DNA from 2 places in the Pseudorhizobium marinum genome. Region 2 is predicted to be linked to the other one. Evidence: predicted binding sites of a transcription regulator. Region 2 holds the regulator's gene; the other holds the start of a gene.
The links. Region 2 encodes LexA, which represses DNA repair genes until DNA is damaged. Its sites were predicted from a motif close to TGTTCNNNNTGTGTTCNG; they were not measured.
Positions count from the first base shown of each region.

Region 1: the regulator LexA is predicted to act here: its motif matches at 1,562-1,579, upstream of EO99_RS0103105 (PA0069 family radical SAM protein).

Region 1 is NZ_JMQK01000002.1:194,728-198,132, forward strand. It holds gene EO99_RS0103090 (4-(cytidine 5'-diphospho)-2-C-methyl-D-erythritol kinase) at 1-436, shown strand, start outside; gene moaB (molybdenum cofactor biosynthesis protein B) at 438-986, shown strand; gene EO99_RS0103100 (glycosyltransferase family protein) at 990-1,508, opposite strand; gene EO99_RS0103105 (PA0069 family radical SAM protein) at 1,638-2,795, shown strand; gene EO99_RS0103110 (ribonuclease HII) at 2,971-3,405, shown strand, end outside.
Region 2 is NZ_JMQK01000026.1:34,104-37,508, reverse strand. It holds gene EO99_RS0122345 (ComEC/Rec2 family competence protein) at 1-1,273, shown strand, start outside; gene lexA (transcriptional repressor LexA) at 1,254-1,970, opposite strand; gene EO99_RS0122335 (VOC family protein) at 2,126-2,995, shown strand; gene kdsA (3-deoxy-8-phosphooctulonate synthase) at 3,000-3,405, shown strand, end outside.

The sequences.
Region 1 (3,405 bases), on a different contig from region 2:
GCCGATGTGCCTGCAAGGGAAGCCGTTGATTGCGCGCGGCATCGGCGACGACCTCACCCCTCTCCCGGATCTGCCGCGGCTTGCGCTGGTGCTGGGCAATCCGCTCTGCAGCGTTTCCACTCCGCAGGTGTTCGCGCGGCTGGCATCGAAACAGAACATGCCGTTGCCGCCGCTGGAGAACGGCGACTGGATCCGCATCCTTCCGACGCTCCGCAATGACCTGGAGGAACCGGCACGGGAACTGGCACCGCAGATCGGAGAACTCTCGGTCCTGCTGGATGGCGAAGGCTCGCTGCTGACGCGGATGTCGGGCTCCGGTGCCACCTGTTTTGGCGTCTTTGCCTCCCGAGCAGAGGCCGACCGGGCCGCCGCCCGTCTTCAAGCCTTGAAACCCGCATGGTATTTCCAAGCCACGACAACCGTGTCCGGAGCCTGACATGAGCCGCATTGACGAGAGCCGTTCCTTCATTCCCGTCGGCATCGCCGTGCTCACCGTCTCCGATACCCGCACGCCCGAGACCGACAAGTCCGGTGACACGCTCGTCGACCGCATCACCCGGGCCGGGCATGTGCTACGCGCCCGCGCCATCGTGGCGGACGACAAACAGGAGATTGCGGCCAGAGTGCACGCATGGACACTGGATCCGGAGATCGACGTGGTGATCACCACCGGCGGCACGGGCTTCACCGGTCGCGACGTGACGCCGGAAGCGCTGGAGCCTCTGTTCGAAAAGCGGATGGACGGGTTTTCGGAGGTCTTCCACCGGATTTCCTACGACAAGATCGGCACCTCGACCATCCAGTCGCGGGCGACCGGCGGCGTTGCCAATGCCACCTTCATCTTCGTGCTGCCGGGTTCGCCGGGTGCCTGCAAGGATGCCTGGGACGGCATTCTGGAAGCACAGCTGGACTACCGCCACATGCCCTGCAATTTCATCGAGATCATGCCGCGGCTGGACGAGCACCTGCGCCGCGGCGGCGCTTGAGGGTCAGCCCGCCGCCCGCGCCACCCGCGCCGGAACGAGCTCGCTTCTGAGCCTGATAGGCTTCAGCCCGCCCACCAGCGACACCAGACTGGTGCCCGAGCGGGCAGCCGCCAGAGCCTGCCCCTTCGGCATCAGCAAGCCGTGCTCCAGAGGCGGAGCGCTGTTGAGGATGCGTCGCAGGAAGGGCCGCCGGTAGTGATGTGCCAGCGAGAACTGCGCCGGCTTCTGGTTCAGGGCGATGTACTCCAGAACCTCGTCGATCCAGCCATTCTGAAGCCGGGCTCCCGCCTCGACGAACAGCAGCCATTCGCCACGCGCCGTGCCCAGGACATCGGGAAGCTTCCAGTCGCTGTGGAAGCGGCAGCCCGCGGCATCCGCAACGCGGGCCGAACCATCCGACGACCCGCGATCCAGCACGACCACGTCACTGACCAGCCCCTCGACGGCTGCAGAGACCAGACCTGAAAGGGTCTGCGCCAGTTCGCTTTCCTGATCGTGGCATTCCATGACAACTGTCAGCATCCTTCACCTCTAACGCATTGCAACATGGATTTCCACAGCGCCGTTCCGCAGTTTGTTCTTGCATTGTTCTCTTTTCCGGTTTAGGAATCTGCCCATGACGAAGGGCATCATTCCCTTCCGGAGCCTCACATGAACGAGCTGTCCCAGTTGAGGCAGGCCGCATTCGCGCCTGCTCATACGGCTGATATTGCCGACGCATTGGTGAATTCTTCCGGCCTGCGGATCGACGTCGACCGGCGCCGAGGCAGGGGTGCGGGCCTCAACCCGAGCGGCCGCTTCGAGACAGAACGCCGCGAGGCCTTCGACGATGGCTGGCAGACGCTGGAGGAACTGGCGCCGTTTCGCACCGAGGTGCAGGTGGAGAAGCCGCGCACCGCGATTACCCGCAACGAATCACCCGACATCTCCTTCGACCGCTCGATCAATCCCTATCGCGGCTGCGAGCATGGCTGCATCTACTGCTTTGCCCGGCCGACACACAGCTTCATGGGACTTTCCCCGGGCCTCGATTTCGAGGCGAAGCTGTTTGCCAAGCCGGATGTGCCGAAGCTCCTGGAGCGGGAACTGAGCCGGCCGGACTACAAGGTGCGGGCGATCGCGATCGGCACGAATACCGACCCTTACCAGCCGATCGAGCGGGAGTGGCGCATCATGCGGCAGATCCTCGAGGTACTGCAGAAGGCCAATCATCCGGTGGCGATCGTCACGAAGTCGTCGCTGGTCGTACGCGACATCGACATCCTCTCGGAGATGGCCTCGAAGGGCCTGGCGAAGGTCGGCATTTCAGTCACCACCCTCGACCGCAAGCTCGCCCGCTCCATGGAGCCGCGCGCCTCGACGCCGAGCCGACGACTTGAGGCAATCAAGGCGCTGACCGATGCCGGGATCCCGACGGCGGTGATGGCGGCTCCGGTCATTCCCGGTCTCAACGATCACGAGATCGAGCGCATCCTGGATGCCGGGCACGCTGCCGGTGCGACGGAGGCAAGCTATGTGCTGCTGCGGCTGCCGCTGGAGGTGAGCCCGCTGTTTCGCGACTGGTTGCTGCGCAATTATCCCGATCGCTACCGGCACGTCATGTCGCTGGTGCGTTCGATGCGCGGCGGCAAGGACTACGACGCCGATTTCGGCAAGCGCATGAAGGGCTCCGGCCCCTATGCCTGGCAGATCGGCCGACGCTTCGAGATGGCCACCAAGCGGCTCGGCATGGGCCGCCGCGGCATGCCGCTCCGGGACGATCTCTTCATCCGGCCAGACGGCGGCGGCATCCAGCTGTCGCTGCTCTAGAGGATCACACGACTTGCCGGGGCTCTGATCCGCTCCGGTGGGGTTCGGCGCGGACGCCGCCTCCGTCCACCGCCGAAAAATGCTCCGGCCCCCGCCTCCCCGTGGTGGGACAGTGTACCGCATCACACTCTGCCGGGGCTTGCAGGAGATCGGGTGGGCGTGCGAGTTTGCCGCCATGTTAGCTCGCACGCCCCCCGATTCTCCCATGCTCTTCGAAGAGGCTCCGCTCGTCCCGGATTTCAGCCTCGAGCTCGTCGCCAGACAGGCGGGCCACTGGCCTGTGGCCGGTACCGACGAAGCGGGGCGAGGCCCACTTGCAGGACCGGTGGTCGCCGCGGCGGTCATCCTAGACCCCAACAATATTCCCGAGGGTCTCAACGATTCCAAGCAGCTGACGGCGGCGCAGCGCGAGCGGCTGTTCGAAGCGATCATGGAGACTGCCGAAGTCTCGATCGCCGCCTCGGGACCGCGTCATATCGACGAGCGCAATATCCTGAAGGCGAGCCTCGACGCCATGCGCCGCGCCGTGGCGGGCCTTGCGGTGACGCCGGCCTATGTGCTGACGGATGGTCGCGATGTTCCCCAGGGTCTCTGCTGCCCCGGCAAGGCG
Region 2 (3,405 bases):
CCTGCGCAATGTCGCGATCTCCGCGCTCGTCATCCTCGCCATGTCGCCCTCGGAAATCCTGGGGCCGAGTTTCCAGATGTCCTTTGCCGCAACGGTCGCGCTGGTTGCCGGCTATGCGGTCTGGAGCCGGCGAGCGGCCGACGCCGAGGCGACGTTCTTTCCGCCGCTCAAGGGCCGATGGGCCGTCGCCACGACCGGCTGGCATTTCATGGTCGGCATCTTCGTCACCTCCCTGATCGGCGGACTGTCCACGGCCATCTACTCCATGGAGCACTTCCACCGCCTTGCGGGCTACGGCCTGGCGGCAAACCTCGCCGTGATGCCGATCATCTCCTTCATCGTCATGCCGGCCGGTCTCGTCGGCATGCTGCTGATGCCCTTCGGGCTGGACGCTCCCTTTCTGACGCTGATGGGCCACGGTCTTTCCGCGGTGATTGCCGTGGCAAACCACGTGGCCGCCTGGGGCGGCGACGTCCCCGTCGGCCGCCAGCACCCCTGGTTCCTGGCAATCGCATCGGCCGGTTTCCTGCTGCTGGCGCTGCTGCGCACGCGTTTGCGGCTCGTTGGCCTGCCGCTTCTGGTGCTGGCCTTCCTGCTGAGCTGGCACGCGCAGCGACATCCCTCGGGCGATCTTCTGGTGGCGGAGGACGGTGCCCTCGTGGCGCTTCTCGGGCCGGCTGTTGCCACCAACCGTGCCCGCCCGCCGGACTTCATCTTCGATCAATGGCAGCGGGCGCTGCGGCTGGAACAGCCGCTAGCGCCGAAGGTGTCACCATCCGGAGATATCGCGGCGATTTTGGTCAGTGACCCTCCCGACCGGCTGCCCCTGGATCCGGATCAGCTGGCACAGGTCCGCACAGCGATGCGCGAGATGGCCCGGGTGGCGGAGGAGAGCAGGGGGCTCTTCCATTGCATGCCGAAAGCCTGGTGTCTGGCCGTCACGACCGAGGGAGCGTTGGTTGCGGTGATGGAGGACGGCCGGCTCACCGGCATCGGCTGTGATCTGGCGGCGGTCGTCGTTGCACCCCGCGCCCGCTTCGACCACTGCTACTCCGGTGCGCTACTGATCAGCGGCAAGGCGCTGCGAAAGACCGGCGCTCTGGAGATCCGCTTCAGCGGCAGCGAAGACATGCGGCGCTGGCAGGCGACTGCGGCGATGCGCGGTATAGACCGCCCCTGGACCCGCCATCGCCACTACGAATGGCGCAGCGACAGCTTTGACCCAAGTCTTTCCGAGTCGCTCTCGATGCTGCTCAGTGGTAGCGGCGGATGAGGCCGACGAGCTTGCCCTGAACCTTGACGCGGTCCGCCGGCAGGATGCGGGTTTCGTAAGCCGGGTTGGCGGCTTCCAGCGCGATCGAGGCGCCGCGGCGACGGAAGCGCTTCAGCGTGGCTTCCTCGTCGTCCACCAGGGCAACGACGATGTCGCCGGGTCCGGCCGTCTGGCCGTTGCGGATGATGACCGTGTCGCCGTCGAGGATGCCGGCCTCGATCATCGAATCGCCCTTCACCTCCAGCGCGTAATGTTCGCCTGGTCCCAGCATCTCGATCGGAACGGAAATATCGTGGGTATTGTTCTGGATGGCCGAGATCGGCACGCCGGCGGCGATGCGGCCCATCACCGGAACGGTCGCGCTGCCGCCCTCGTCGTTGGCGGCCCGCGCCGCAGGGGCGGGTACCGGCTTCGTCTTGCCGAGGCTGCCCTCGATGACGCTCGGCGAGAAGCCGCGACGCGGTTGCAGGCTGCTGCTGTAGGCCTCCGGCAGCTTGATCACTTCCAGCGCCCGGGCCCGGTTGGGCAGGCGGCGGATGAAGCCGCGCTCCTCGAGCGCCGTGATCAGCCGGTGGATGCCCGACTTCGAGGCCAGGTCCAACGCATCCTTCATCTCGTCGAAGGAGGGCGGTACGCCCGATTCCTTCATCCGTTCGTGAATGAAGAGAAGCAGTTCCTGCTGTTTGCGCGTGAGCATCGTGGCCCCTTCGGTGTGAAACAAATACGGAACAGACTGTATCTGTTCCACATGTGTTCCGCAAGGGTCAAAATTTCCGTCGAATTGCGCAGACGCCCCTTCCGGAAGAGGGCATAGCACGCTCTCATGAGGTCCGTATCCCGAGAGGAACCATGATGAACATCCGCAGCATCGATCACCTGGTCCTGCCCGTGTCCGGGCTGCCGCAGGCGCGCGCAGCGCTCCAGCGCCTGGGCTTCACGGTCGCCCCGGATGCCCGCCATCCGTTCGGGACCGAAAACGCCTGCGTGTTCCTGGAGGACGGCGCCTATCTGGAGCCGCTCGCCGTCGCCGACCGCGCGACCTACGACCGGTCGTCCGACACCGGCAATGTCTTCACCGCCCGCGACCGGCAGGTGCGCCGCATCTTGCCCGATGCCGGATTGTCCGCCGTCGTGCTGGCAACCGCTGATGCCGTCGCGGAAGATGCCGGCTATCGTTCGGAGGGCGTATCTGCCGGAGAGATCCTGGAGTTTTCCCGCAAGCTGTCGCTGCCCGAGGGTGGAGAGGTTACCGCGAGCTTTCGACTGGCCTTTGCCGCCGACGAGCGTTCGCCGGCTTTCTTCCTGTTTTCCTGCCAGCGGATCAACGCGCTCCCCCGCGACATCGGCGCCCTGGCGCGCCATGCCAACGGCGTCTCGGGCCTGCGGGAAATCGTGCTGGCTGCGGCTCGACCGGCGGAGGAGTGTCACCTCCTGGAGACGGTGCTGGCGGCGCAGGGCATGCGCCAGGGTGATTCCATCGTGTTCCAAACCCGCAACGGCATTCTGCGGGTCATCGAGGATCAAACGCCGCCCGACGCTTCCTCGTCCGACCGGGGCGCGATACCCGGCCTGCGCGGGCATTCGGTGGTCTTTGCCGTCGCCGATCTCGCCGTGACAGAGGCGGTCCTTGCTGCTAATGACGTGCCGTTCCTGCGCCGGGACAACCGCCTGATCGTGGCGGAGGCCACCGGGCAGAAAGTGGTATTTGCCTTCGAGGAGTAATGCGATGGACGTGAGCCCGAATTCTGAGGTCTATGCGGGCGAGGGCGCCGGCCGTGTGCTCTTCTCGCAGACGGCACGCTTTTCCCTGATTGCCGGCCCCTGCCAGATGGAGAGCCGCGACCATGCCTTCATGGTCGCCGGCGTGCTGAAGGAACTCTGCGGCAAGCTCGGCATCGGGCTCGTCTACAAGTCGTCCTACGACAAGGCGAACCGCACCTCCATCTCCGGCAAGCGCGGCATCGGCTTGGAGAAGGCGATGGAAGTCTTCGCCGACCTGAAGACGGAGTTCGGCTTCCCCGTCCTCACCGACATCCACACCGAGGAACAGTGCGCGCTGGTGGCGCCGACGGTCGACATCCTGCAGATCCCCGCCTTCCTCTGCCGCCAGACCGATCTCCTGATCGCCGCCG